2 regions of the Nocardioides sp. Root151 genome follow, and region 1 is predicted to be linked to the other one. Evidence: riboswitches for the same ligand, from Rfam matches in the RefSeq annotation. Region 1 holds a riboswitch; the other holds the start of a gene.
The links. Region 1 has a riboswitch for thiamine pyrophosphate ahead of ASD66_RS02015 (thiamine phosphate synthase). Riboswitches for the same ligand answer to the same signal wherever they lie in the genome.

Region 1 (14,996 bases):
GTAGAGGAAGTTCTCCTGGTGGTGGGCCAGGCACCAGCCCGCCATGATCGAGCCCCCGCGCGAGACGATGCCGGTGACGCGGTCGGCGGTCATCGGCACGTAGCGCAGCAGCACACCGGCGTGGACCGTCATGTAGTCGACGCCCTGCTCGCACTGCTCGATGACCGTGTCCCGGAAGATCTCCCAGGTCAGCTTGTCGGCCTCACCGTTCACCTTCTCGAGTGCCTGGTAGATCGGAACCGTGCCGATCGGGACGGGGCTGTTGCGGACGATCCACTCACGGGTGGTGTGGATGTCGTCGCCGGTGCTGAGGTCCATCACCGTGTCGGCGCCCCAGGTGACCGCCCAGGTCAGCTTGTCGACCTCCTCGGCGATCGAGCTGGTGACCGCACTGTTGCCGATGTTGGCGTTGACCTTCACCAGGAAGCGCTTGCCGATGATCATCGGCTCGGCCTCGGGGTGGTTGATGTTGGCCGGGATGATTGCCCGACCGGCTGCGACCTCGCTGCGCACCAGCTCGACGTCGCAGCCCTCGCGGATCGCCACGAACTCCATCTCGGGCGTCACGATCCCGTTGCGGGCGTAGTGCATCTGCGTGACGTTCTTCCCGGCAATCGCCTTGCGGGGCTGGGGATTCTCACCCTGCCACTCCTCGGCGGCCGCACCACGTCGTACGGCGGAGCGGCCGTTGTCGAGCAGCTGCGTCTCGCGGCCGTCGTACGCCTCGGTGTCGCCGCGCTCGACGATCCAGTCGGCGCGCAGCCCGGGCAGCCCGACCTCGGGCGCGGACCCGGGGCCTTCGGTGGCGTAACGGTCGAAGGTCTCGCCGTTGGTCAGGTGCACGCGGGTCTGCGGCACCCGGATGTCGGGCCGCGGGCCGGTGACGTGGATGCGGCTGTGGGCGTCGTGAACGGTCATGGTGTCTCCTCGTGTCGGTGGTGCAGGGGGGTCAGGTGTGCGATCGGGCCGCGTCCGCGGCCCAGGTCCCAGCGACGGCTGAGCGCCAGCTGGGAGGAGGTGTACGCCGCCGCGCGACGGATGGCGGCCGGGATCGGCAGCCCGCGGGCGAGCAGTGCGGCAAGGGCAGCGCTGAACGTGCAGCCGGTGCCGTGGTCGTTGGTGGTGGGCAGGGCGGGGTGGCTCAGCGGCAGGGGTTCCTCGCCCGGGAGAGCGAGCCAGTCGGTGCAGACGAGCCCGGTGGCGGCGTCGCTCGCAGTCGGTTCGGGCCCCCACTCCAGTCCACCGGTCAGCACCACCGCCGGCCCCAGCGCGGCGAGCTTGGCGGCCAGCTGGTCCGGCGCGCCGTCGCAGCCGAGCAGCGCCCGGGCCTCGTCCAGGTTCGGCGTGATCACCGTGGCCACCGGAAGCAGGTGGTCGACGTACGCCGCCCGCACCGCCTCGTTCCCGAGCACGGCACCACTCGTGGCGACCAGCACGGGGTCGACCACCAGCAGCAGGTGGCCCAGCCGCTCGGCGACCAGGCGCACCGTCTCGGGAGAGCCGAGCATGCCGGTCTTCGCGGCGGCCACCGGCAGGTCGTCGAGGACGGCCTCGAGCTGCCCCGCCACCACGTCGTACGGCGGCACGTGGATCGCGTGCACGCCGGTGGTGTCCTGGGCGGTCACCGCGGTGACCACGAGCGCACCGTGTGTCCCATGGGCCGCGAACGTGGTCAGGTCCGCGGCCAGCCCGGCAGCTCCACCGGAGTCGGTGCCGGCCACCGACAGCACGACGGTCGGCGTCATCCGACCACCTCCAGCAGTCGCGCGACCGTCGCAGCGGGGTCGCCCGCGCGCATGATCTCCCCCATCACGGCGACCCCGTGAGCGCCGGCGTCGCGTGCTGCGGCGGCGTTGTCGGACGTGATGCCGCCGAGCGCGTAGACCGGCACGCCGTGCCCGGCGTACGCCCCGGCCGCGAGCGGTGGCCCGTAGCCCGGCTTGCTGGGTGTGGTCGCGAACGGCGAGAGGGTCACGTAGTCGGCCCCGTCGTCCGCTGCCCGGCGTACCTCCGCAGCCGTGTGGCAGGACCGCCCCACCAGCCCACCCCCGCCCGAGTAACGCGGGGTTATGGTCGCTTCACACGTGTTCTGACGCGTGTTCAGCGACCATAACCCCGCGTTACTGCCGGTGGGGAAGTGCCCGGCGGGGTGGGCGTGGGCGGGGAGGTGGAGGCCGTGGGCGGCGGGGTCCGGGATCCGGCTGCTGATCACGGTCAGGCCCGGTACGCCGACCAGGGCGCCGACCAGCGCGTGGCGCGCGGGTGCAGGCAGGTCGTGCTCGCGTACGACGACATGGGTGAGCCCGGCATCGACGCACTCGGTGATCGTGCGGGCCAGCCCGCGACCGAGCCGCAGCTGGGACCGGTCGGTCAGCAGGATCAGCCTCGGCAGGGCGGTCATGCGATCCGCCCCCTCACCGGGCTGGAGGCGCGGGCCACCGAGCGCCGCGGGACCCGACCGGCCGACCGGGCTGCGAAGCCGGCCTGCACGCCGAGGGAGAGCGCCCGCGCCATCGCCACCGGGTCGTCGGCCCGGGTGACCGCGGTGGCCGCCAGGACGGCCGAGCACCCGAGCTCCATCGCCAGCGCCGCGTCCGAGGCCGTGCCGACCCCGGCGTCGAGCACCACGGGCACGTCGACGGCGGCGACCACGGCTTCGATCGCATGCGGGTTGAGCACGCCCAGCCCCGAGCCGATCGGCGAGCCCAGCGGCATCACCGCGACGCACCCGACATCGGCCAGGCGCCGAGCCAGGACGGGGTCGTCGGTGGTGTAGGGCAGGACCGTGAATCCCTTGCCCACAAGGGTCTCCGCCGCTTCGAGCAGCTCCACGGCGTCGGGCATCAGGCTGGTCTCGTCGCCGATCACCTCGAGCTTGACCCAGTCGGTCTCCAGCGCTTCGCGGGCCAGCTCGGCGGTGAGCACTGCCTCTCGGGCCGAGAGGCAGCCGGCGGTGTTCGGCAGGATGCGCAGGCCGCGCCGAGTCAGCACGTCGAGCAGTCCGCCGGGCCTGGTGCTCGACGTGCGCCGCATGCTCACCGTGACCAACGCGGGTGCGGCGGCGTCGAGCACGGGGTCGAGCAGGGACAGCTGCGGCAGGCCGCCGGTGCCGAGGAACAGTCGGGACGGCAGGGGAACTCCTGCGATGACGAGGCTCATCCGCCCTGCACCGCCGTCACGACCTCGACCACGTCGCCGTCCTCGAGGTGTCGTGTGGCGTGCGCGCTGCGCGGCACCACACTGCCGTTGACCGCGACGGCACTCCCGGCGCACGGTGCGAGCACGGCGACCGCACTCCCGGGGGGCAGGTCGGCGGGTTCTCCGTTGAGGGTGATCTTCATGCGTTGTCCTTCCTGTACGTCGAATCGCGCCCGCTCGGCGCATGGACGAGTCGGTCCGCGTCGACCCGCCCAGCGGCGAGGTCGAAGCGGCGAGGGTCGAGGGCGGGGTCGAGGTGCCCGGTCTCGATGTGGTCGGCGACCAGTCGGGCGGCCAGGGGCGCGAGCAGCACGCCGTGCCGGAAGAAGCCGGCGGCCAGGACCACGTCGCTGCGACCCGGCGCCGGACCGACCAGCGGCAGGTTGTCCGGGGTGCCGGGGCGGTCGCGGGCGCACACCTCGACGAACGTGGCCCGGTCCAGGCCCGGCACCAGCAGTCGGGCGCCTTCGAGAAGCCGGGCGACGCCGCCGAGCGTCACGACGGGGTCGGCGTCGTGTTCCTCCGACGTGGCCCCGATGACCACACCACCGTCGGCCCGCGGGACGACGTAGAGCGGCTCGCCGTGCACCCATCCGCGGATCGTCCGTGTCGGCGGATCGTCGGTGTGGGCCCGCAGGATCTCGCCGCGCACACCCCGCACGAGGTGCGACCAGGGCTCGGGCAGCCGGGCACCGGTGGCGATCACCGTGACGTCGTGATCCCCCACGTCCGGGACGTCCTGGGCACCTCCCACACGAGACAGGAGTGCCGCGACCACCGCGCGAGGATCGACGCTGTGGTCGTCAGGGAGAAGCGCGGCACCGGTCAGACGGTGCGACAGGGTGGGCTCGATCCGCCGCGCGGCGGCTCCACCGAGCAGATCGACCGAGACGCCGACGGTGTCGAGCAGGGCCACCTGCCGCTGCACCTGCTGCAGGTCGCCGCCGTCGAAGCCGGCCAGCAGGGTTCCGGTGCGGTGCATGGGAACCCCCAGCCCGGCGGCGTACGACGGCCACAGCTGCAGGCTCGCCAGCCCGAGTCGCAGCAGGTCGAGATCGGTGTGCCACACCTCGCTCGACGGCGAGAGCATCCCGGCGGCGGCGTACGACGCACCGGCGCCCGGCGCGGGGTCGACCACGGACACCTGGTGCCCGCGGCGCAACAGCTCCTCAGCGCACGAGAGCCCGATGATCCCTGCGCCGAGCACGAGCACCCGCATCAGGCGACCGCGTTCACGAGTTCCTTCGCTGCCTGCACGGGATCGGGTTGTCGCCAGATCGAGCCGATGACCGCCACACCGTGGGCGCCGGCCGAGAGGACGGCCGGTGCCGTGGCCGCCGAGACCCCGCCGATGCCGATCAGCGGCAGTGGGCCGACACAGGCGGACAGGGCCGAGAGGCCGAGTGGGGCAGGCAGTCCGGCCTTGGAGGTGGTCTCGAACAACGGTCCGAACCCGGCGTAGGTCGCTCCGTCGAGAGCGGCCTGGCGCAGTGACGCGAGGTCACGGCAGGTGGCCCCGATGACCAGGTCGGGCGCCAGCCGTCGGGCGCTGGCCACCGGCAGGTCCGAGGCACCGAGGTGCACACCGTGGGCGCCGGCAGCCAGCGCCACGTCGAGCCGGTCGTTGACCACGACCATCGCGCCCGTGTCGAGCGCTGCCGCCACGCACGCCATCAGCGAGCGGGTGGTCGCGGACTTCGCCCGCACCTGGAAGCCGTCTACTCCCGCGTCGGCGAGAGCGGGCAGCAGGAACAGGTCGTCGGTCGTGTCGACCAGACAGAAAATACGTGCAAGCACGGAAATCGCTCCTCGCTTCCTGCGCCGGCATTACCCGGTTCAGGTTCAACGGTCAGAGCGGCTTCAGCCCCATCTCAGCCCGCTGCCGCGAGCACCCGTGGTGGAATGTGCTGCGACCATAGCGCAATCAGCAGGCCATGAGAACCGTGGGTTCAGTGGCCGGGCAGCGCGCCGTGCCCGCGCCAGCGCCTGCCCTCGCCGGGCATCGGCTTGCGCACGACCGTGACGCCGCCCATCAGCGCGAAGCCCTTGACCCGGACGATCGGCGAGTCCGGACCGAGCTGGGCCTCGACACGGTCGCGGCCCTGGCTGAAGTCGCCCATGATGCCGAAGCCCTCGACCACCACGACGGTGAACGCGTTGACGATGACGTCGATGCCGCCCATCACCGTGTTGGCGATGATCGTGGTCTCATGCTCGGTGAGGATCGCCTGGCGCAGGTCGATGTCGATGCCGCCCATCATCGCGAAGGCGGTGTGCGTGCCGTTGACCTGCCAGACCCCACGGCGGTCCTGGCCGCCCATGATCGCCAGCGACGACCGGTGCACGGGGGCACGCACGTTGGCCGGAAACGACGCCGCCTGGCGTACGGGCTCCTGTGGACGGACGGGCTCGACGCCCTTCATCGGCAGGTCCGCGGTGATCGGCACGAGGTCGGCGTACACCTTCGCGGCGTACGTCGCGTCGAGCCGCTCGTCGAGCTCGTCGAAGTCGAGCCGTCCCTCGGCTGCGGCGTCGCGCAGCACCTCGGCGACCTTGTGACGGTCGGCGTCAGAGATGCGCATCTCGTGGGGTCCCGGCGTGCCCTCCATGCCCGTCAGACTAGCGGCCGCACCCTCATCTGGTCAGTGCCCGGCAGCGGGCCGGAGCGCACTGGTCCCAGGCCCGCAGGCGACGCATGAGCTCGCGCGCATAGGGCTTTCGGTGGTCCTGGGTGAACACGTTGCGGTCCTCCCACGGCACGTCGTAGCGGTAGAGCTCCCAAGCGTAGCGGGTGCCGCGCCACGAGTTGTCGAGGTCGAAGCGCACCAGCAGCCCACGACGCCCACGCACCGCGATGTACGACGGCACGAGGTCGGTCATGCCACCGGTCTGACGATCGGCATCGACCTCACCGGGCCGCGACTTCGACCAGGTGTGCTCGAAGAACGCGAACCGCCCACCCGGGGCCCGTCGCGCGCGCAGGCTGGCCTTGAACGAGGAACCCGAGCGGTACTCCGGGCTGTCCAGACCGGCCAGCGCCTCGAACGTCGGGGCGAGGTCGATGTTGTTCACGAACTGGCCACGCCGGCCCGGCGCCACTCCCGGACCCACCACCACCAGGGGCACCCGCACGTCCGAGTCGTAGGGCGTGCCCTTGCCCCCGTTGAGCTGGTGCTGGCCGAGATGGATGCCGTTGTCGGCGGTGAGGAAGACATATGTGTTCGGGCCGACCTCGGCACGGACCCGGCCGATCAGCCGGTCGATGGACTGCACCATGCGGGCCCGGTTGCGGTAGTGGCCCAGTGCCGCCCGGTCGGTCAGCGTGATCCGGTTCGTCCGCCAGGCAGGAGCCGGCGCGGTCCGTCCGTTGCGACGCAGGTAGGTCGGCGCGTTGTCACGCCGCGGGTCGCCGTACCCCAACAGGTCGCGCAGCCTGAGGGACCCGCACGCCTTGAGTCCACAGTTGCCGTTGGCCAGGCCAGCGCGCGGGCGGTCGCGGAACGCCGGCGGGAAGGTCGGACTGTTCCGGTAGGCCTTGCGGAGCTGGCCGTGCGAGCCGTAGGTCGCGATCTCGAGGAAGTACGGCGCCGCGTCGTCACGGTGCCCGCGGATGAACCGCACCGCCTTGGCCGCGGTCACGTTGGTGGCGTAGTGGCTGTCTCGCACTCGTCGGGGCGCACGCAACGGCGGAATCGGGTGGTTGCGCAGCCGCAGGTTGCCGTCCCGGTCCAGGTAGGTGGAGCGGAACCCCCAGCCGTTGTACCCACCGCCGAGGATGGCCTGCCAGTCGTCCCACCCGGGAACCTTCGGCGGCGCCACGGTGTGCCCGTCGACGTCACGTGCCTCATACAGGTTGAGGAACTTGCCGATGAATCCCGTGGTGTAGCCACTGCCCTGGAGGGCCACGCTGAACTGCTTGCCCGGGTTGTCGTGCGCGACGAACGCCGGGTAGCCGCCGACGGCCAGCGTGCCGTTGCGCGTGTTGGTCAGCACTCCGGTCTGGTGCGGCGCCTGGCCGGTCAGCAGGGCAGCACGCGAGGGGCAGCACAGTGAGTCCACGACGTAGGAGTTCCGGTACGACGCTCCCTGGCGCACCATGCGCTGCGCGTTCGGCATCGTCGAGAGGAGCTCCATGGAGAAGTCGTCCATCAGGATCAGCACCATGTTGGGGCGCCGGTCGCCGGCCGCACCGGCCGACGAGGGCTGGCTGGCGCCCTGGCCGGCCGACGAGAAAGGACCCATCACGAGGGTCACGACGAGCAGAAGTGTGCCGAGGACGCCGCCAGAGAACCTGTACCGCATTTTTAAAACCCTTATCTGTAGTGACTTACTACAGTTTCACACACGGCAGTGACGGATCCCCGACCGGGTCCATCCTTCGGCGAGCCGCCCGAGGGGTCAGTCGGAGCTGTTCAGCCCGCGGCGGTCAGCCCGTCGGACCCGAGGAAGCCCGAGACCGCCACCGCGGCACGACGTCCGGCCCGGTTCGCGCCGATGGTGCTGGCCGAGGGCCCGTAGCCGACCAGCTGCACTCGCGGGTCGGCCACCGATGTGGTGCCGTCGAGGCGGATGCCGCCGTACTCGCTGCGCAGGTGGAGCGGCGCGAGATGCGAGACCGCCGGCCGGAAGCCGGTCGCCCAGAGGATCACGTCGACAGCCTCGAAGGTGCCGCCCTCCCAGCGCACGCCGTACGGCTCGATCCGGGCGAACATCGGGCGCCGGTCGTAGGCGCCCAGCCGCTCGGCCGCACGCTCCTGCTCGCGCAGCACCAGGCCGGTCACGCTGACCACGCTGCGCGGCGGCAACCCGCGGCGGACCCGGTCCTCGACCATGGCGACCGCGGCCCGGCCGATCTCGGGCGTGAAGTCGTCGGTGCGCCAGACCGGTTCACGCCGGGTCACCCAGACGGTGTCCGCGATCGGCGCCAGCTCACCGAGGAACTGCACGGCCGAGGCGCCACCTCCGACGACGAGCACCCGCTTGCCGGCGAGGCGCTCCGGGCCGGGGTAGTCGGCGGTGTGCCACTGCTCCCCCGCGAACGAGTCGATGCCCGGGTACGTCGGCACGAACGGCCGGGTCCACGTGCCGGTGGCGTTGACCAGGGTGCGGGTGAGCCAGTGGCGCGGGCCGGCGGACACCCGCAGCAGCCCGTCGTCGTCCTCCACACGTTGTACATCGACCGGGCGGATCACCGGCAGTCCGTGCGCGCCCTCGTAGTCGGCGAACCAGGACGGGACGACCTCGTTCGCCCGGTCGTGCGACCGACCGGGCGCCGGTGCGTCGGGCAGGTCCGCGACACCGTGCACGTCGGCCATCGTCAGTGAGTCCCAACGATGCTGCCAGGCCCCGCCCGCCTGCGGATTGGCGTCAAGCACGACGTGGTCGATGCCGAGGCGGCGCAGGTGGAAGCTCGTGGAGAGCCCCGCCTGCCCGGCGCCGATCACGAGGGAGTCGAGGATGTGCACACCCACGTCAACGCCCGACGCCCGGCGGTTATGCCGTGCCGCGGGTCAGGACCGCTGGCCCATCACCCAGGTGGCCACCTGGGTCCGTGAGCGCACTTCCAGCTTGGCCAGGATCCGCTCCAGGTGACCGTCGACGGTGCGGTTGGAGATCACCAGCTGCTCGGCGATCTGCCGGTTGCTCAGTCCCTCGGCGACCAGCTCGGCCACCTGCTGCTCGCGCTTGGTGAGCGGACTGTCCCGGGGGCTGCCGGTGGCGACGGCAGCGGTGCCGAGCCCGAGCATCACCGCCCCCACGCGGTCGAGCCCCCGTTGCGCCTCACGCAGCCGCTCGGCCTGCGGGTGCCCGATCGCGGCGTCCACGTGCGAGACGATGCGCCGACTGTCGGCGCTGATGTCGGGCCCGAAGGCGTCGATGTCGGTGCCGAGCAGTCGCCACACCGCTGTGGCCGCCCCGAAGAGGGCAGCCGAGTTCTCGAGGTGGTCGTTGGCCGCCGCGATCCATGACGTGAGCTCGAGGGTGAGCGCGATGCAGATCCCGTCCTGGAAGTCGCGTTGAAGCTCCAGCGCCTCGACCGCAGCCGCCCTGGCCGAGACCTGGTCGCCGAGGCGCCAGTGGCACATGCCGGCGATCCACAGCGTGTAGGCCCGGCACCAGCCCTCGCCGCGCGGCGCACTCAGCGCGAGCACCTCACGGCACGTGGCCAAGGCCTCGGTCGGCCCCACCTCGAAGTACTCCGCCATCGCCAGCTGGAACATCGCGGTCTGGGCAGCGGCATCATCGCCGACCTTCTCGAACGTGACCAGCGCACGCCGGAACGCCGCGATCGCGGGACCGAGGTTGCCACTGAACAACCCATGGATCCCGGTCCAGGCGTCCACGTGCGCCAGCAGGTGCTCGTCCTCGAGCTCCAGCGCCAAGGCACGACCATGCTCGAGATGGACGCTCCCCGCCTGACGATCACCCTGGATGAGGCAGACCCACGCCGCGACCCACAGCGCCGCTCCGTGCTCCGGGGTCCGTCCGAGATCGAGGGCCAGGATCCGCTCCAGCCAGCGCCGTCCGTCGCTGAGGAAGCCGCCGGCGATCCAGTGGTAGCGCAGCAGCGAACCGAACGCGGCCGCCTGTTCCTCCTCTCCCGTGGTGGTGGTCGACCACTCCAGGCCCGCGAGCACGTTGGCGTGGTCGCGCCGCATCGCCGCCAGGGCCGCCGGCTGGCCCGGCCCGCACCAGGCCGCGACCATCGACTCCGCACGGGCCAGGTAGTGGTCACGATGCCGACGGCTCAGCTCGTCCGCCTCGCCGGACTGGTCGAGCTTCTCCGCGGCGTACTCCCGCATCGTCACCAGCATGCGATACCGCATCTCGGCACCGCCGGACTCCGCGATGACGATCGACTTGGCGACCAGCTGGTCGAGCACGTCCAGCAGTCGCTCCGGCGCCAGGTTGCCGAACCCGCACACAGCCTCCGCCGCGGCCAGGTCGAGGCTTCCGCGGAACACCGACAACCGGGTCCACAGGAGCCGCTCCTCCGCACCGCACAGCTCATGGCTCCAGTCCACCAGGTCCCAGAGCGCCTGGTGTCGCGGCAGACGGCCCCTGACGTCACCCTTCAGCAGCTGGAACCGGTGGTCGAGCCGCTCCAGCAGCTGGCTGACCGACAGGCTGCGCAACCGGGTGGCCGCGAGCTCGATCGCCAGCGGGAGCCCGTCCAGCGTCGCGCACAGCCGCTCCACGTCGTCGTGATTGGCCTCGGTGACGGCGAAGTCGGGAACCTGGTGTCTGGTGCGGTCCACCAGCAGCCGCACTGCCTCGGGCAGATCGAGCGGTCCGACCGGGAAGACCTGTTCGCTCGCCAGGCCCAGCGGTTCACGACTGGTGGTCACGATCCGCAGCGCGGGCGCCACGTCGAGCAGCTCGGAGACCAGGTCTGCCACCTCGTCGAGCACGTGCTCGCAGTTGTCGATCACCAGGAGCATCGCCTTGCCGACCAGGTGCCGGCACAGCTGCTCCAGTGGCGTGCGGGTCGACTGGTCCGCGACTTCGAGGGCAGACACCATCGCGGGCGCCACCGCCGCGGCTCCGGCCAGGCTGGCCAGGTCGACGAAGACACCGCCGTCGGCGAAGAGGTGCCGGGTGCGCTCGATCAGTTCGAGGGCCAGCCGGGTCTTGCCGACGCCGCCGGTCCCGGTCAGCGTGACCAGCCGTGAGGAGCCCACCAGCGAGCGCACGTCTCTCAACATGTCGTCACGGCCGATGAAGGTCGTCAGCCGTTCACCGGTGCCGGGGCTCATGCTGGGAGACCTTAGTCGCGCACTGTGACCCGTGCCACGGTCTGCCCGCCCGCGGGAGGAAACGGGTGGGCGAACGGGTGGTTCCACCCGCGCCCCGGCCGTGTGACCGCGGTCACGATGGCGCTCCGCCGACTGGAGGAGAAACCATGACCCAGGACCAGACCCACGACGTCATCGTGGTCGGTGCCGGATTCGCCGGCATCTACGCCATCCACAAGTTCCGCGACCAGATGGGCCTCGACGTCCACGCCTTCGATGCCGCCAGTGACGTCGGCGGCACCTGGTACTGGAACCGGTACCCGGGCGCCCGGGTCGACATCGAGAGCGTGCACTACTCCTACTCCTTCGACGAGCAGCTCCAGCAGGAGTGGCACTGGAGTGAGCGCTACCCGGCGCAGCCCGAGATCCTGAAGTACCTCAACCATGTCGCCGACCGCTTCGACGTACGCCGCGACGTCACGTTCGACACCCGGGTCACGTCGGTGACCTGGGACGACGACGCGAGCCTGTGGCGGGTCACCACCGACGACAACCGCGAGCACACCGCACGGTTCTTCGTCTCCGGCGGCGGCACCCTCTCGGTCCCCAAGACCCCGGACTTCCCCGGCATCGAGACGTTCGCCGGCCGTACCCTGCTGACCGGCAACTGGCGCGAGGACGTCGACCTGTCCGGCCAGCGGGTCGGCATCATCGGCACCGGTTCGAGCGGGATCCAGGCGATCAGCGAGATCGCGAAGGTGGCCGACTCCCTCACCGTGCTGCAGCGCACCCCCAACTTCGCCACCCCTATCGGCAACTACGCCACCGACCCGGCCGAGGAGGCCACCGAGAAGGCGAGTTACGCAGAGCTCCGCGCAGCGTCACGCAACCACTTCCTCGGCGTGCCGTACTCCGACGTACAGCCGTCTGCCCTCGCGGTGAGCGCGGAGGAGCGCCGGGCGATCTTCGACGACCGCTGGGACCGCGGCGGCTTCCGCCTCTTCATCGACAGCTTCGCGGACGTGCTGCTCGACCAGGACGCCAACGACACCGCCGCCGACTACATCCGTTCGCGGATCCGCGAACGAGTCACCGACCCGACCACCGCTGACCTGCTCTCCCCCACGACCTACCCCTACGGGACCAAGCGACCCCCGCTGGAGACGGACTACTACGAGGCGTTCAACCGCGACAGTGTCTCGCTGGTGGACGTCGCCGCGAACCCGATCGCCGCGGTCGTGCCCGAGGGCGTGCGACTTGCCGACGGTTCGGTCCACGAGTTCGACGTGCTCATCCTGGCCACCGGGTTCGACGCCTGCACGGGCCCCCTGCTGGCGATGGACATCACCGGGCGTCACGGCGTACGGCTGGCCGACGAGTGGGCCGACGGCCCGCAGACCTACCTCGGCGTCACGGTGCACGGCTTCCCGAACCTGTTCATGGTGACCGGCCCGCAGAGCCCGTCGGTGCTCTACAACATGCCGTTGGCGATCGAGGACCACATAGACCTCATCGGCGACACGATCAGCTACATGGCCGAGCACGGCCACCACGTCATCGACGCCAGCGAGCAGGCGCAGGACCAGTGGGTCGCGGAGACCACGGCCATCTCCGAGATGACGCTGCTGCCGAAGTCGGCCTCGTCCTGGTACATGGGTGCCAACATCCCCGGCAAGCCGCGTCGCGTCCTCGTCTACCTGGGCGGCGCGCCGCGCTACCGGGCGATCTGCGACAACGTGCAGGCGCACGACTATCGCGGGTTCCGGTTTGCCGAGACCTCGCGACAGCTGGACGGTGCCGGCTGCTCGCGGGCGCTGGACCCGTCGGTGATGTTCGTGGTCCAGGCGCTCAAGGACCAGCAGTTCACCGGCTTCCGGGCGGTAGGAGTCGAGGGCACCCGCGCGGTCGTGGAGTCCTTCGTCGAGATGCAGGCCCCGAAGAAGGAGGTCGCTCGCGTCGTCGAGGCGTCGTACGGCGAGCACGCAGACCAGCGGGTGCGCATCTACACGCCCGAGTCCGACGGTCACGAGAAGCCGGTGCTGGTCTACCTGCACGGTGGCGGCTTCGTCGGCGGCAGCCTCGACGTGGCCGACGAACCGGCCCGTGACCTCGCGGTGCGCACCGGAGCGATGGTGGTGTCCGCGACCTACCGCCGTGCTCCGGAACACAGGTTCCCGGCCGCCCACGACGACGCGTACGCCGCCCTGCTGTGGACGGCGGAGAACATCGCCTCCCACGGCGGTGACGCTCGTCGCATCGCCCTGGCCGGCGACTCGGCAGGTGGCACCCTCGCCGCCGCCGCTGCGCTCCGGGCCGCGAAGGACGGCCCGGAGCTGTCAGGCCTGGTGCTGGTCTACCCGTTGGTCAACGCCAGCATCGAGACCGCGTCCCGTCAGGAGTTCGCCACCGACCACATCATCGGGCTCGACGACCTTGCGTGGTTCGGCGAGCAGTACGTCGGGTCGCCCGACGACCTGGCCGACCCGCGCCTGGCCCTGGACACCGCGGACCTGTCCGGACTCCCGCCGACGTTGGTGATCACCAATGAGTGCGACACCCTTCGCGACGAGGCCGAGCTGCTCGCCGCGAAGATCGCCGAGAGCGGCGTCGACACCCGGGTGGTGCGGTTCGACGGGCTGGCCCACGGCGTCTTCTGGATGTCGCTGGCCGTGGCCCGAGGCAATGACCAGCGGGCTGCCGCCGCGGACTTCCTGGTGCGTCAGCTCGACCGGGTGCCCGCCGGCGTCTGACCCGGTGGCGGCCGGGCGGTGGCGACACCCACCGCCCGGTCACCGGCACATCTCAGCGGGACAGTGCCCGGCAGACCGCGGGGCGGCACCCGTCGAATTCTTCGATCCGCCGCTTGAGGTCTCGCACCCAGGGCTTGGCGTGGTCCTCGGCGAAGACGTTGCGGTCCTCCCACGGCACGTCGTAGCGATAGAGCTCCCACGCATAGTCCGTGCCGCGCCAGTCCTTGTCGAGGTCGACGCGCACCAGCAGCCCGCGGGCACTGCGCACCGCGATGTAGGACGGCACGACGTCTGTCGACCCACCGGACTCCTTGTCCGGGTCGAACTCGGCGGGCCGCGACCTCGACCACGTGTGCTCGAAGAAGACGTAGCGCCCGCCCCGGGCCTGCGGCGCCCGGAGGCTGGCCGCGAACGACGTGCCGGAGCGGAAGGCCGGGCTCTCCCGGCCGGCCAGCTCCTCGAAGGTCGAGGCGAGGTCGATGTTGCTGACGAACTGGGACCGACGGCCGGGCACCACGTCGGGCCCGACGACGGCGAGCGGCACCCGTACGTCGGAGTCGTACGGCGTGCCCTTGCCGCCGTTGAGCTGGTGCTGGCCGAGGTGGATCCCGTTGTCGGCGGTGAGCACGACGTACGTGTCCGGGCCGACCTCGCGTCGCACGCGGGCGATCAACCGGTCGATCGACTGCACCATCTGGACCCGGTCGCGGTAGTGCCGCAGCGCCGACTTGTCGGAGAGGATGATCGGGTTCGTGCGCCAGGCCGGTGCCGGCGCCGTTCGCCCGCCGGGACGCAGGTAGGTCGGCGCGTTGTCGTCGCGCGGGTCGTCGTACCCCAACAGGTCGCGCAGGCTCAGGGAGCCGCAACGCTTCAGGCCACAGTTGCCGCCGTCGAGGTCTCCGCGGGGAGCCCGGTCCCGGAAGGCCGAGGGGAAGGCGGGACTGCCCGGGTAGGCCTTGCGGATCTGGGCGTGCGAGCCGTAGGTGGCGATCTCGAGGAAGTACGGCGAGGTGTCGTCGCGGTGATCGCGCAGGAACCGCACCGCCATGTCGGCAGTGACGTTCGTGGCGTAGCCGCGGTCACGCTCCTCGTGCGAGGCGTTCCGCGGTGGCTTGGCGTGGGTGCGCAACCGCATCGTGCCGTCCTCGTCGAGGTACGTCGACCGGAAGCCCCAACCGTTGTAGCCACCGCTGAGGATCGCCTGCCAGTCGTCCCAACCGGGCACCTTGGGCGGCGGGACGATCTTCCCGTTGACCCGGCGCACGTCGTAGACGTTGAGGAACTTGCCGATGAACCCTGTCGTGTAGCCGCT
Region 2 (14,996 bases), 840 kb from region 1:
ACCAACCAGGGTCAGGACGAGCAGTGGCAGGCCGCCAGCGCGGCGGTGAGGTCGTCGAGGGTGTCGCGGGCCTCCAGCACCTCGGTCACCCGGTCGGCCAGGAAGACGAACGTGAACACGTTGCCGTCGAGGTCGGTGGTCACCCCGGCCAGCCCGTGGACCCCGGTCAGCGTGCCGGTCTTGGCCCGCACGCGGCCCGGCCCAGACGTGTTGCTGTCGCCGAGGCGTCCGGCCATCGAGCCGGTGAAGCCGGCGACGGGCAGTGCCGTGATCACGGTGCGCAGGTCGGGATTGGCGTCGCGGGCGGCGGTGGCGAGCACGCCCAGCAGCGCCTGCGTGGTCAGCCGGTCCTGGCGGGACAGCCCGCTGCCGTCGTGGATCCGGGTGCCGGCCAGCGGCACTCCGAGCCGGCCGAGCACCTTGCGCACGGCACGCGCGCCGCCGTCGAAGGATCCGCCGGTACCCTCGGCCAGCCCCACCTGGTGGGAGAGGATCTCGGCGCCCTCGTTGTCGCTGACCGAGATCACCCGGTCGACGATCTGCGAGACGGGGGCGCTCTCGACGCCGGCGAGCTCGGCCGCACCGTCGGCGGCGGTCGTGCGCTGCGGCGTACCGGTCACCTTGATGCCGGCCCGGCGCAGCTCGGCGGAGAAGAGCATCGCGGCCGCCCGGGACGGGTCGGACTCGAAGCCCCACGAGTCGCGCTTGGCGCCCTTGTCGACCCACAGCGCGGTGATCGGTGGCACGACGGCCTCGGGGATGTAGCTCGCCGGCCAGTGCGGGTTCACCGACGGTCCCGTGAAGAGGGAGTCGTCGAACTGCAGGCGCACCTGCGCCTGGCCCTGCTCGGTCAACGCGGCCGCGGTCTCGCGGGCCAGGGTGCGGATGTCGGCCGGCTTCGGGTACGTCGTCGAGCTGGCCGGCTTGTCGGTCAGGAACGGGTCGCCGCCGCCGACGAGCACGATGTCGCGGGGCTTGGCGCCGGCCACGACCGTCGTACGGAACGTGACGTCGGGCCCGATCGCCTCGAGCGCGGCCATGCCGGTGAGCAGCTTCATGGTGGAGGCGGGCATGAACGTGCCGCCCGCGTTGTCGTACCAGACGCTGCCGTCGAGGCTGCCGACCGCGAGCACCCGGTGCTTGCCGAGGTCCTTCTCAGCGGCGTACGACGCGAGCGCCCGGCGCACCTTGGCCGGGTCGACGCGACTGTCGGTCGGTGCTGCGGCGGCCACCGGGCGCGGTGTGGTCAGCGCCGGCAGGTCGAGCCCGCGCGGCGGAGCGACCTGCGCCGGGTCGGCCGGATCGTCGGGGGCGATGCCGAGCCGGTCACCCAGGTCGTACTGGAACGAGGCGAAGCCGGCGGCCACCACGGCCAGCACGAGAAGGATCGGCAGCCACGACGACAGGCGTCTCGAGGTGTGGCCTGCGTCACGCCGTTTCACCAATTCGTCCCTTCCGAGTGCACGTTTGCGCCCATTGTGCGCGAAGATGTTGCCGGCCCGATGTTCGGGTCATGATCTTTCGCCGCCCGCAGGCCGGGTGCGCGAGCATGCCGATGATGCGGAGGAATGCTGTGTTGGAGTTCGACGTGATGGTGGAGATCCCCAAGGGGTCCCGCAACAAGTACGAGGTCGACCACGAGAGCGGTCGCATCTACCTCGACCGCATGCTGTTCACCTCCACGGCGTACCCCGAGGACTACGGCTACATCGAGGACACGCTCGGCCAGGACGGCGACCCGCTCGACGCGCTGGTCATCCTGCAGGCGCCGACGTTCCCCGGCTGCATCATCAAGTGCCGCGCAATCGGCATGTTCCGCATGACCGACGAGGCCGGCGGTGACGACAAGGTGCTGTGCGTGCCCACCCACGACCCGCGCCTCGAGCACCTGCGCGACATCAACCACGTCTCGAAGTTCGACCGCCTCGAGATCCAGCACTTCTTCGAGGTCTACAAGGACCTCGAGCCCGGCAAGTCCGTCGAGGGCGCCAACTGGGTCGGTCGCACCGAGGCCGAGGCCGAGGTGCTCGCCTCGTTCGAGCGGGCCAAGAAGGCCGGTCACTGACCCGCTTCACACGACGTACGGCGCGGGCCGAACCACAGGCCCGCCCGTGAAACTGCCCGATCGACACGAAACATCACGTCGATCGGGCAGTTTCGTACGTGGACAACGCCGAGCGTCAGTCGCCCCAGGTGAGGAGCTCCTCGGCGCGCATCACCTCGGGCGGGATCCCGAACGCGTCGACGAGGTCGACGGCGATCGGGCGCACCTTCCGGCACAGGCCGTTGATCTCGCGGCTGATCGCCTTGGACCGCTGCGAGGTCAGGCGGCCGTGCTCCATGAACCAGGCCCGGTCGGCCTCGATGGTGGTCAGCGCGAAGAGGTCGACCAACAGTCCCATGGCGACCTTGTTGTCACCCTCGGGCATCTGCGCGACCTTCTCGACGCACGCATCGAGCACGAGGCGTTCGACGTGGGCCTTCGCGGTCGCGATGACGTGGTCCTGCACACGCGAGAACACCTCGCCAGGCTCCATGCCGGTGTCCACACCGCGCTTGAGCCGACGGGCCACGCCACTGAGCATGTGCTCCTCACGGAACCGCAGCATCGCCTGCTGGAAGTTCGGGTCGAGCAGCCCGGCCTCCTGGTCCCACTCGTCGCCGCCGGGCAGGAGGTCCTTGACCCGCTCGAGCAGCTTGTGGACGTTGGTGCGCTCGAGCACGGTGTCGACGGCCATGCCGGCCACGAACCTGACCATGCCGAGCTGGTCGAGGTCGGAGAAGTCGCTGGAGTATCCGGTCAGCAGCCCCTTGGCGACGAGCTGCAGCAGCACGTGGTTGTCGCCCTCGAAGGTCATGAACACGTCGGTGTCGGCCTTGAGCGCGTCGAACCGGTTCTTCGAGATGTAGCCCGCACCGCCACAGGCCTCGCGGCACTCCTGGATGGTGCGGGTGGCGTGCCAGGTGCCGAGTGCCTTGGTGCCTGCGGCTCGTGACTCGAGGGCCCGGCGGTCTGCCTCGTCGGTGGTGGCGCACGAGAACACGTCGTGGCAGCGACTGGCCAGCACCTCCTGCGCGAAGTGCATCGCGTAGGTGCGGGCCAGCAGTGGGAAGAGCCGTCGCTGGTGCTGGCCGTAGTCGAGCAGCAGCTGCTCGGGCTGGTCGTCGGAGGTCTCGAACTGCCGGCGGCGTACGGCGTACTTCACCGCGACGGCCAGGGCCACCTTCGAGGCGTTGATACTGGCGCCGCCGACGCAGACCCGACCCAGCACGAGGGTGCCGAGCATGGTGAAGAACCGCTTGTTGGGGTTCTCGATCGACGACTCGTAGACGCCGGTGGCGGTCACGTCGGCGAACCGGTTGAGCAGCGCCGTGCGCGGCACCCTCACGCCGTCGAACCAGAGCCGCCCGTTGTCGACGCCGTTGAGGCCCATCTTGCGGCCGCAGTCCTCGATGCGTACGCCGGGCGCCGGCTCGCCGTCGACGCGGATGGGTACGACGAACGCGTGCACGCCCTCCGTCTTGCCACCGATCTCGAGCTGGGCGAAGACGACGGCCAGCTCGGCGTGCCGTCCTGCGTTGCCGATGTAGTCCTTGTGGGCCGACTCCTTCGGCGTGGTGATCACGAACTCCTGGGTGGCGACGTCGTAGGTCGCCACGGTCTCGAGCGCCTGCACGTTGGAGCCGTGGCCCGCCTCCGTCATCGCGAAACAACCCATCAGCTCTCCGCTGATCGTGTCGCGCAGGTAGGTGTCGTGGTGGTGCTTCGTGCCGAGCTGCTGGATGGCTCCGCCGAAGAGCCCGAACTGCACGCCGATCTTGACCAGCACCGACAGGTCACCGAACGCCATCGTCTCGAACGCCGCGATCGCCGCCCCGGTGTCGTCGGACCCGCCGTACGCCGCGGGGAAGGCGACCGCGGTCTGCCCGGTGCCGGCGACGTCGAGAACGATGTCCTTGACCCGGTCCTTGAACGCCGGCAGGTCGAGGGTCTCGGCCTCCTCGAGGATGCCGGCGTGCTGCACCAGGTTGCTGCGGACCAGGCCCCGCACCTCGGCGTACTTCCCGTCGAGGAGCCGGGTCAGCTCGGCCACGTCCACGTCGGGCCGGGTGTAGCCGGCGGTCTCTTCGTCGGGCTCGGGCGTCACGGTCTCGGTGGCCATGCCGCCACCGTACCGACTGTGCGCCGGCGCGACCTCAGGGCCGAGCGTAGAAGTTCGGCGGGATCCAGTAGTACATCGACTCCTGGGTCACGTCACGACCGGTGCGCGGCGCGTGGATCATCTGGCCGTTCCCGACGTAGAGCGCGACGTGGTAGATCGACGACGGGCTGCTCGAGGATCCCCAGAAGACCAGGTCACCGGGGCGCAGGTTCGAGGAGCTGATCGGCGTCGCGGTGTCGTACTGCCCGACGGAGTAGTGCGGGAGGTACTTCCCACCGGCGGCCCACGCCTTCATGGTCAGGCCCGAGCAGTCCCACGAGTTGGGGCCTGCCGCCGCCCACACGTAGGGCTCACCGATCTGGGCCCGCGCGAAGTTGATCGCGGCCTGCGCGCCCGACGAGGACGGGGGCGGCGGTGTGGGGTCGGGCTCAGGCTCGGGGTCCTGGGTGGGCGGCGCGGGCTCGTCGCTCGGCGGGTCGCTCGGCTCGGGGTCCTGGGTCGGCGGCGCGGGCTCGTCGCTCGGCTCGTCGGACGTCGTGGTCGGAGTCGGGTCGACGGTCGTCGTGGCCGGCGCGTCGTCCTCGGCGGCGGCCTGCTGTGCGGCCCTGGCCGCACGCAGCTGGGCGGCGGCCTCGAGGGCGGACTGGCGGCGCGAGGCCAGGGACACCGAGATGTCCTGGAGGTTGGCCAGCTCGCGGATCAGGGAGTCCTTCTCCGCGGCCACCGCGCTGGCCTCCGAGAGGGCGGCCTGCTCCTGCGCCTCGGCCTCGGCACGGGCGGACTCGGCCTCGACCTCGAGGGCGGCCGCCGCGTCGTGGGCGTCGTCGGCCTGGTCCGAGGCCAGCTCGGCGACCTTTGCCGCGGCGTCGTACGCCTTGGTGATGTCCTCGATCGAGCTGTCGACGGTGTACATCGTGTGGGCGTCGTCGAGCATCGCCTCGGAGCCGTCCTGCTTCATCATCGACGAGAGGGCGGTGACCTCGGGCGACATCTCGTAGTTGTCGGCCACCATGTCGCTGTAGGCGACCGTCTGGACCTCGAGGCGGGACTCTGCTCCGGCGGCCCTGCGGTCGGCCGCGGCGGCGGCACGCTGGGCCTCCTGGAGCTTCCACCGGGCGGCGTTGTACGCCTCGGCCGCCTGGCCGGCCTTCACGCCGGCCTCCTGGAGCCGCTGGTTGGCCATCACGAGATCGGCCTGGACGCTGGCGACCGTGCGCTTCATGTTGGTCGCGGCCGACTTGGCGGCGTCGACCTCGGCCTGGCTCGGAGTGTCCCCGCCCGATCCCGGGTCCGGGTCGGCCACGGCGGCCGGCACGCACAAGGCAAGCGTGAGGACACCGGCGAGCCCGGCAAGCAGCGGTCGGCCCGAGGTGGTCCGTCGCACGATATTCAGCCCCTTTGTCTGTCTGGAGACCTCGGGCGACTTCCCCATCGCCCGAGGCACTTTGAGCACGCTAGTGCTCACCAGTCACAAAAGAAACACTTCTTTCCAGATTTTTCAAAAGTATCGGCGTGTCGCCTTGACAAACTACAAGCGTGTAATTTCCGAATTACATCGATGTAATTCACGGATGATGTCCCGAAAGAGGCAGCAATGACAGAACGTCCTGCGGTCCGGCTGCCGGGGCAGCCAGGACGCAGGACGTTCTGGAAGAGCGAGTGTGGAGGAGGGGCGGGTCAGTCCTTGTCGACGGGGATCTGCGAGGTCGTCGTCGTCGGATGGCTCGACAACCCGTGTCTGTCGAACTTCTGCCCGGAGGCCAGCCCACCTACGTAGAACGAGATCACCGCGATCGCGACACCGGCGACGTCGTCGGCGATGTAGTGCCAGCCGAAGTAGAGGGTGGCCACGACGGTGATGCCGAAGTTGATCCACATCGCCCAGCTGAGCCACTTGACCTTGATCGTGTACTGCACCATCAGGGCCACCAGCAGCGTGATCGCGCAGTGCAGGCTCGCGAAGCCCGCGACAGACTGCACCGCATCGACGCGCCCGCCCCAATAGACGCCGACGCGCCCGTAGGACAACGCCTCCATCAGTTGGGACGCCCCTGTCGGGCTGAGGTCGGTGTAGAGGAAGCGGTACTCGAAGCCGGGGCCGAGCGTCGGCAGCAGGTAGTACGACGCCGTGCCGAGGCTCCAGGCCAGGCACTGCGAGGTGGCGAACCAGTAGCCGTAGCTGAGGTTCTTCGACCAGATCAGCCAGGCGGTCAGCACCAACGGCACCATCGGCAGGAACCACAGGTAGATCGTCGAGAGCACGTGCGCGGAGTAGTTGGTGCCGAGCACGGCGTGCAGGACGGTGGCCGGCTCGTGCCCGAAGAAGATCGCCTTGTCGAGCAGGTGCAGCGGCCGGTCGAACTTGTAGTCGACGCCGAGCACCTGCGGCAGGAACGACTTGAGGTTCCGGTAGCTGACGTAGGTGATGTAGAAGCAGACCAGGCCCAGGACCACCAGCGTGAGCCGCTCGCGGTTCCAGTGGGAGTGCCAGCGCTCCATCACGATCGGCCACATGGCCTTGGGCTTCATCTTCGAGAGCCACAGCGTCCGCGGCAGCATGTCGAGGAGCAACGCCCCGAAGACCAGGAGAGGCAACCGCAGCCACGACGGACCGAGGAAGCCCTCGGGGTCGACCACACGCTCTCCGAGGCTGATCGCCGTGAAGACAGCGAGGGCGCCCATCAACGTTGCGACCCCGACGAGGAGGACGTAGGCACGGCGATACACGCGGGCAGTCTAGGGGACCGCCCCCGACGATCAACGTCTCGGGATCACCGCGAGCCGGTTCCGCGCCACCTCGAGACGCACTTCCTGCCCGGGCGACGGGGGCGCGGTGCCGTCGGACGTGACGGATGCCACGACACCGACCCCGGGCACGTCGACCTCGACGCGTACGGCGTCCGGGGTGACCCGCGACGACAGCACGACGCCGTGCAGCGGGCCTTCCGCGGACACCCGGAGTGCCGACCTGCGCAGCGCCACGCCGTCCCCGACCGGAAGACCTGCCGCGGTGAGTACGGCATCGGCGGCCGAGCCGTCGAGCACGGTGGGGTAGCCCAGGAACGACGCGGCCTCCGAGTCGGCGGGGTGCTCCCAGACCTCGGCCAGCGTGCCGTCCTGGACCAGTCGTCCGGCACGCATGAGCGCCATCCGGTCGGCGACCGCGAACGCCTCCTCGTGGTCGTGCGTGACGAACAGGGCCGTCGTCCCGGCGCGGGTGAGGATCTCGCGCAGGTCGAGGGCCAACCGCTCGCGCAGGGACTTGTCCAGTGCGCTCAGCGGCTCGTCGAGGAGCAGCAGTCGCGGTTCGACGGCGAGGGCACGGGCCAGGGCGACGCGTTGCCGCTCACCACCGGAGAGGGTGGCCGGGGCACGGTCGGCGTACCCGGCGAGGCCGACCAGCTCGAGCAGCTCCTCGACCCGGGTGGCCACCTCGCGGCGCGGCCGGTGCCTGATGCGCAGCGCGTAGCCGACGTTGGCGCCGACACTCTGGTGGTTGAACAGCTGACCGTCCTGGAACATCAGGGCGAAGCCGCGCTTGTGGGTCGGCACCCCGGCGAGGTCGCCACCGTCGAACGTGATGCGGCCTGCCGAGACCGGCTCGAGGCCGGCGACCGCGCGCAGCAGTGTCGACTTGCCGCAGCCCGACGGGCCGAGCACCGCGAGCACCTCGCCGGCCGACAGCTCCAGGGACACGTCGTCGACGGCGACGGCGGCGCCGTACGCCACGGTGACCTGGTGGAGGGACAGCAAGTCAGAACCCTCCCACGCCCGGCACCCGGAGCCGCTCGACGACGAACATCACCGACGCCGTGGCCAGGGCGAGTACGACGGCCGCCGCCAGGGCCATGCCGTAGTTGTGCGTACCGGGCTGGCCGAGCAGGCGGTAGATCAGCACCGGCAGCGTCGGGTGGTCGACCCGCGAGAGGAAGGAGGTCGCACCGAACTCCCCCAGCGAGATGGCGAAGGCGAACCCGGCGGCGGCCAGCAGCGGCTTCCACACCACGGCCAGGTCGATCGTGACCAGTGCGCGCAGCGGGGAGGCGCCGAGCGAGTGCGCGGCCTGGCGCTGGCGGTCGTCGATGCCGGCCAGCACCGGGACCAAGGTGCGCACCACGAGCGGCATCGCCACCAGGGCCTGCGCGATCGGCACCAGCAGCGGCGACTCGCGGAAGTTGACCGGGGGTTCGTCGAGGGTGATCAGGAAGCCGAAGCCGAGGGTGACCGCCGAGACCCCCAACGGCAGCATGAAGAAGCCGTCGAGCAGTCCGCGGATCCGGCGTTCGGCCGGGCCGTGCGAGCGGCGGGTCGCGATCACCGCGACCAGTCCCCCGATGAGCAGCGCGATCCAGGTCGCGTCGACGGCCGTGCGCAGCGAGTTGACCAGCGCCTCGACGACCGTGACGTCGACGAGGCCGTCGCCTCCGGTCGTGTCGAGGGCCCGGTAGTTGGCCAGGCTCCACGCCCCGTCGACCCGCAACGAGCCGGTGACCAGCATGGCGATCGGCACCGCGACGAGCAGCAGCCCGAGTGCGGTCGCGAGCAACGCCGGGGCGTCGTACAACCTGACCCGGGAGGGCTCGACACGACGGCGGGCGGCCTGGCCCGGTGCCGAACGGGCCCGGGCGGCGAGCAGGAGCAGCACGGTGACCACCAGCAGCTGCAACAGGCACAGGGCTGCTGCGGCGGGCAGGTCGAAGAGGCTGGTGGTGAGCAGGTAGATCTCGGTCTCGACGGTCGAGTAGCGCAGGCCGCCGAGCACCAGCACGATGCCGAACGCGGTCGAGCAGAACAGGAAGACGACGCTGGCCGCGGAGACGACCGATCCGCGCAGCGCCGGGAACGTGGCGGTCCGGAACACCTGCCACGGGGAGGCGCCCAGCGCTGCGGCCGCCTCACCGGGTCGCGGGTCGAGTCCCTCCCACGCCGCCCCGACCGTGCGTACGACGACCGCCAGGTTGAAGAACACCATCGCCGCGATGATCGTGACCGGCGACCCGTCGAGGCCGAGCACCTCGAGCGGGCCGGTGGAGACCAGCCGGTCGAAGGCGATGCCGACCACCACGGTCGGCAGCACGAACGGCACCAGGAAGGCCGCCCTGATCACGCTGCGTCCGGGCACCCGCAGACGGTGCAGCGCATAGGCGGTGGGTACGCCGAGGAGCAGCGTCACCAGCGTGGCCGTGGCCGCGACCCAGACGGTGAACCACAGCACCCGGTGCACCCGGGGCCGGGCCAGCACCTCGAGCACGTCGCCGGGGGCGAACCTGCCGTCCGGCCAGAGCCCCTGCCCGAGCATGCCGGTGACCGGCAGCACGAAGAAGACACCCAGCACCAGGACCGGCAGCGCGGCCAGCCCGGCGAGCGTCAGGAGGCGCTTCACCTACTGACGATGTCCGTCCACTCGGTCAGCCACTCGGCGCGGTGCTCGGAGATGTCGTCGGCGGAGACCTCGTAGGGTTCGGTCGGCTGCTGCGCGAACTTCGCCCACTCCTTCGGCAGCGCGACGGAGTCGTCGACCGGGAAGACGTACATGTTGTCGGGCAGCGCGGCCTGGACCTCAGGGCTGAGCAGCCAGTCGACGACGGCCTGGCCGCCGACCGGGTTCTTCGCGTTCTCCAGCACGCCGGCGTACTCCACCTGGCGGAAGCAGGTGTCGAGCAGGGCCGCGGTGGTGGTCTCGCCGGTCTTCTTGTCCACGGTGAAGGCGGGCGAGGTGTCGTAGGAGACCACGATCGGTCGGTCGCCGTCGCCACCGCCGGTGAAACCGCCGTAGTAGGCGTCGGTCCAGCCCTCGGTCAGCTCGGCGCCGTTGCCGACGAGGTCCTTCCAGTAGTCGGGCCAGTCGTCGCCGTACTCGGCGATCGTGGCGAGCAGGAAGGCCAGGCCGGGCGAGCTGGTCGCCGCGCCGGGGATCACCGTGAGGTCCTTGTAGGCCGGATCGGTGAGGTCGTCGAGGCTGGTCGGCGGCTCCTGGTCGTTCTTCTCGAACCAGGCCGTGTCGACGTTGACGCAGACCGAGGCCTGGTCGATCGGCGCGAGCTTGTCCCCCGCGTCGCCCTCGAGGCGCAGCTTCTCCGCGCTGCCGGGCAGCTCTGCGGCGTACGTCGCGAAGACGTCCTCGTCGACCGCGCGCGAGGCGAAGGTGTTGTCGACGCCGAACGCCACGTCGCCGATCGGGTTCGACTGGCTCAGCGCCAGCGCGTTGGTCAGCTTGCCGGCGTCACCGGAGGGCCGGATCTTCAGCGTGGCGCCGGTGTCCTTCTGGAACTGGCGGATCAGCTTCTTCGGCAGGTTGAACGAGTCGTGGGTGACGAGCGTGACGGTGGTTCCGGCGATCGCGTCGGCGGGGTCGACGCCGTCGGTCGCCTCGATCTTGGTCTCGCCCGAGTCGTCCCCGTCGTCGGCCAGCAGCGTGCACGACGCTGCGCCCGTCAGCGTCAGGGCCGTGATCGTGGCCAGGGTGGTGCGCAGTGCGCGGTTCATCTCCGACTCCCTTCGCCGGTGCTAACCGGATCAGGTCCTGAGGGTCTGCGGCCAGCGTGGTCTGCTGGGCCCGCACTCTCAGCTCCCCGGCTCGCTGGCCGGAGGGCTCCCCTGTCTCTTGAGCTCCCGAATCTACCCCACGCCCCGCCCGCCCCGAGTAACGCGGGGTTACGGTCGCTCCACACGCGTCGTGACGCGTGCGAACCGTCAGCAGCACCGCACAAGTGCCGCCGTACGACCGCCCGGCGGCGCGCTCGACCGACGGGACGTGCCGGCGTACGACCTCAGCGGCTCAGCTGCACGACGTCCTTGTCGGCCCGGGTCAGCTTGTGCGGGTTGCGCACGAGGTACATCTCGGTGACCTGGCCGGCCTCGACGCGCAGCGTGCCGACCACGTCGAGCACGCCATCGAGGAAGAACCGGATCGCCGGCTGGCCGTTGACCTGCACCGTGTCGAGTGTCATCACACCCGCGTCGCGCCCCATCACACCGACCAGCCAGCGCATCACCTTGTCGCGGCCGTGGATCGGGCGCAGTGCGGCCTGCCGGAGCCCGCCGCCGTCGCTGAACATGACGACGTCGGGCGCCATCACGTCCATCAAGACCTGGAGGTCGCCGCCGGCCGCGGCCGCCATGAACCGCTCCAGCACGCTCTCGGTGTCCGCCGGTACGACGGCCCGCGGGCGTCGGGCCTGCACGTGCTTGCCGGCCCGGCTCGCGATCTGGCGCACCGCCGGCTCCGACTTGTCGACCGCGGCAGCGATCTCGGGGTACTCGAAACCGAAGACCTCCCGCAGCACGAACACTGCGCGCTCGGTGGGGTTCAGCGTCTCGAGCACCATCAGCATCGCCGTCGAGACGGAGTCGGCCAGCTCGACGTCGTCGGCGACGTCGGGCGTGGTCAACAGCGGCTCGGGCAGCCACGGTCCGACGTACGACTCGCGGCGTCGTTCGAGCGTGCGCATCCGGTTGAGCGCCTGCCGGGTCGCGATCCGCACCAGGTAGGCCCGCGGGTCGCGCACCTCGGACTGGTCGACCTCGGCCCAACGCAGCCACGTCTCCTGGACGACGTCCTCGGCGTCGGCGGCCGAGGAGAGCATCTCGTAGGCAACCGTGAAGAGCAGGTTGCGGTGCTCGACGAAGGGATCGCTCACGGGTGGTCTCACCGTGCCAAGGGTGCCAGTTCGCACGTGTCCGAGTAACCCTGCGAGGCGAGTCCCATCGCGGCGTTGGTGCGCGAGCGCATGTTCTCCAACGAGATCATCGCGGTCAGCTCGACGGTGGCCTCGACACCCAGCTGGCGGTGCAGGTTGTCGACCATCTCGTCGTCGACCTCGGGCGGGGTGGCGGTCATCGCCTCGGCGTACTCCAGGACGTCGCGCTCGAGCGGGGTGAAGACGTCGCTGTCGCGCCACACCGGCACCTGGCGGATCTTGGCCTCGTCGAGCCCCTTGTTGTGGGCCATGAAGTAGCCGAAGTCCATGCACCAGCTGCACCCGATCATCGCCGCGCTCGCCATCTCGGCGTACGACTTCAGGTTGGGGTCGAGGGCGCTGAACTTCGCGACCTTGCCCTCGAACGAAAGGATCGCCTTGGTCAACGGCTTGTGGTGGTACATCACGTAGGCGAAGTCGGGCACCTCGCCGTACGTCCGCTTGGCGTAGCCGCTGAGCATCCGGCCGTAGATGCCGTCGAGCTCGGCCTTGGGGATCCGGAAGTTGCTGGTCGTCTTGCTGGTCGTCTTGCTGGTCGTCTTGCTGGGCATGGCTCCTCCTGCGGAGACCCGGGGCCCCACCTGCTGGAGCCCGTTCGCCCATGAAGACACCGGCCGTCCCGGATCTGTGACAGGTCAGCCTGTGAAGGGTCAGCCTGTGAAGGGGTCCGGACTTGTGCGGTGCTGTTGACGGTTCGCACGCGTCACAACGCGTGTGGAGCGACCGTAACCCCGCGTTACATCAGGGGATCGCGTAGATGTGGACGCCGTCGGTGAGGGTGCGGGTCATCTCGCCGCGAGCGACGAGCAGCTCGAGGTGGGCCCGGGTCTCGAGGGTGGCCAGCGCCGAGTTGAAGAGGTCGAGGTCCTTCAGCTTGCGCTCGTGACGGGTCCACGGCAGCCGGGCGGCCACGTCGTACGACGACGCCGGCTCGGCGGCGACCGCTTCGCGACAGAGGTCGAGTCGTACGTCGTGGTGTGCGGTCAGCTCGTCGACCCGCGCATGGGTCGAGCCGGTGACCGCACCGTGCGCGGGCAGCAGCCGCAGGTCGGGCATGGCGCGCACCTTCGCCAGCGAGTTCAGGAAGTCGCCGAGCGGCTGGCCGGCCAGCTTGGGCTCGAAGCCGATCGAGGGAGTGATCGTCGGCAGCACGTGGTCGCCGGCGAAGAGCAGCCCGTCGCCGTGGTCGGCGAAGACGTAGTGGCCCTGGGTGTGACCTGGCGTGGAGACCGCCTCGAGCGTGCGCTGCCCGACCGCGATCTCGTGGTCGCCGCTGAGCCAGGTGTCGGGTGCCTCCCACAGGGTCAGGTCGGGAGTCATCTCGGCCGTGTAGGTGCCCCAGTCGGTGGCCATCTGGCCCGCGCCGGAGGTGCGCAGCACCTCGACGTACGGGTCCTCCTCGACGTCGGGGTCGTGGATCAGGTCGAGAGTCGGCTTGTCGCCGATGCCGAGCGAGACGTGCGAGCCGAACTCACGGCGCACGGTCACGGCCTGCGTGTAGTGGTCGCGGTGCACGTGCGTGACCAGGAACCGGGTGATGTCGGAGACCTGGCGGTCGATCGAGGCCAGTGACTTCTCCAGCAGGGTGCGCGACTCCTCGATCGCCCAGCCGCCGTCGATCAGGGTCAGCCCGTCGCCGGTGTCGATCGCGTAGACGTTGACCGCACGCAGCCCGTCCATCGGCAGGGGCAGCGGGATGCGGTGCACGCCGGGGGCGACCTCGAACGCTCCCGGCTCGGTCCAGTCAGTCATCGGGCCACCATGTCACGTACCGCCGGGTCACTTCAGGTGACGTCCGGCACACCGAGATCGAGGTTCGGCTGCTGGATGCCGCCGTCGATCTCGAGCAGCTTCCCGGTGACGTACTGACCGGCCCTCGACGCCAGGTAGACGACGCCGGCGGCGATGTCCTCGGGCTCCCCCACCCGGCCCAACGGGGTCCTGGTCTCCAGCTGCTCCATCATCTCGGGCACGCCGGCGACGAACTCCAGCGCGCTGGTCATCACCGAGCCGACGAAGACGCCGTTGACCCGGATGCGCGGGGCCAGGTCGGTGGCCGCCAGCCGGGTCCAGTGCGCCAGCGCCGCCTTGGCGGTGCCGTAGGCGAGGTAGCCCCGACCCGACGCGCGCCCCATCATCGAGCTGATCGAGACGATCGACCTCTGCGCGTCCGGCGGACCGGTCAGCATCAGCGGCACGGCCGCCCGGCTCAGCGCGTGCGCCGTGCTGACGTTGAAGTGGAACGCCTCTTCCAGGTAGGCCACGTCGGTGTCGAGGAAGGCGTTCGGGATGGTGCCGCCGACGTTGTTGACCACGATGTCGAGTCGGCCGAACGCGTCGTACGCCGCCTGCGCGAGACCCGCAGCCGCGTCGGTGTCCGACAGGTCCGCCGGTACGACGACCGCACGGCGCCCCGCACCACGCACCAGATCGGCGACCGCCTCCAGCTGGTCTGCGTGCCGGGCCGCGATCAGCACGTCGGCGCCCGCCTGTGCGAGTGCGACGGCGGTGGCCGCACCGATCCCGCGACCGGCCCCGGTGACGACCGCGACGTGGTCGGTGACGGTGAACCTGTCGAGGATGCTCAAGAGACCAGCCCCTTGCCGGTCACGTGGAGCAGGTCCAGCGCGGTGACGATGCCGGGCTCCGCCGCGACCACGGAGGACACCGAGTTCACCAGACGCTGTGCGGTGGTGACCATGCCCGAGACGTTGTGGTCGCCGTCCTCACCACGGTGCGTGAAGTCGACCTTCATCATCGGCTGACCGGTGATCTCGACGCGGTAGCAGCCGCCACCCTCGGGCGGGGTCGGCCACTCGGGCACCTGGTCCTCGGCGGTGCGCGTGATGTGCTCGAGGACGATCTTGTCCTCGCCGTCGACGCGGCCGATGACCTGGAACCTCACTGCCCCCATCGTGCCGGCGGCGATGTCGACGGAGACGGTCTCGGTGTCGACCGGCGCCGGACGCCGGTCGACGGTCTCGGTGAGCGGCTCGTCGAGCGTGACCCCGAGCCCGGCGGCGATCTGCCGGACCACGGATCCCCAACCCATGCTGAGGATTCCGGGCTGCCACAGCATCACGTCGTCGGCGTCGACCGGCTTGCCGAAACCGAAGATGTCGCGCATGACGAC

Region 2: another riboswitch for thiamine pyrophosphate. It lies ahead of ASD66_RS05985 (thiamine ABC transporter substrate binding subunit); the one in region 1 lies ahead of ASD66_RS02015 (thiamine phosphate synthase).

Annotation. Positions count from the first base shown of each region.
Region 1 is NZ_LMGG01000001.1:416,184-431,179, forward strand. It holds gene thiC (phosphomethylpyrimidine synthase ThiC) at 1-918, opposite strand, end outside; gene thiD (bifunctional hydroxymethylpyrimidine kinase/phosphomethylpyrimidine kinase) at 915-1,745, opposite strand; gene ASD66_RS01995 (thiamine phosphate synthase) at 1,742-2,401, opposite strand; gene ASD66_RS02000 (thiazole synthase) at 2,398-3,159, opposite strand; gene thiS (sulfur carrier protein ThiS) at 3,156-3,341, opposite strand; gene thiO (glycine oxidase ThiO) at 3,338-4,417, opposite strand; gene ASD66_RS02015 (thiamine phosphate synthase) at 4,417-4,995, opposite strand; TPP riboswitch at 4,994-5,104, opposite strand; gene ASD66_RS02020 (DUF1707 domain-containing protein) at 5,148-5,807, opposite strand; gene ASD66_RS02025 (sulfatase-like hydrolase/transferase) at 5,833-7,500, opposite strand; gene ASD66_RS02030 (NAD(P)-binding domain-containing protein) at 7,611-8,663, opposite strand; gene ASD66_RS02035 (ATP-binding protein) at 8,709-10,955, opposite strand; gene ASD66_RS24035 (flavin-containing monooxygenase) at 11,102-13,684, shown strand; gene ASD66_RS02045 (sulfatase-like hydrolase/transferase) at 13,737-14,996, opposite strand, start outside.
Region 2 is NZ_LMGG01000001.1:1,254,562-1,269,557, forward strand. It holds gene dacB (D-alanyl-D-alanine carboxypeptidase/D-alanyl-D-alanine-endopeptidase) at 12-1,442, opposite strand; gene ASD66_RS05955 (inorganic diphosphatase) at 1,577-2,065, shown strand; gene ASD66_RS05960 (acyl-CoA dehydrogenase) at 2,181-4,163, opposite strand; gene ASD66_RS05965 (C40 family peptidase) at 4,198-5,547, opposite strand; gene ASD66_RS05970 (phosphatase PAP2 family protein) at 5,841-6,890, opposite strand; gene ASD66_RS05975 (ABC transporter ATP-binding protein) at 6,921-7,916, opposite strand; gene ASD66_RS05980 (ABC transporter permease) at 7,918-9,546, opposite strand; gene ASD66_RS05985 (thiamine ABC transporter substrate binding subunit) at 9,543-10,649, opposite strand; TPP riboswitch at 10,640-10,772, opposite strand; gene ASD66_RS25150 (RNA polymerase sigma-70 factor) at 10,934-11,803, opposite strand; gene ASD66_RS25155 (carboxymuconolactone decarboxylase family protein) at 11,812-12,414, opposite strand; gene ASD66_RS06000 (MBL fold metallo-hydrolase) at 12,605-13,615, opposite strand; gene ASD66_RS06005 (SDR family oxidoreductase) at 13,648-14,451, opposite strand; gene ASD66_RS06010 (diacylglycerol kinase) at 14,448-14,996, opposite strand, start outside.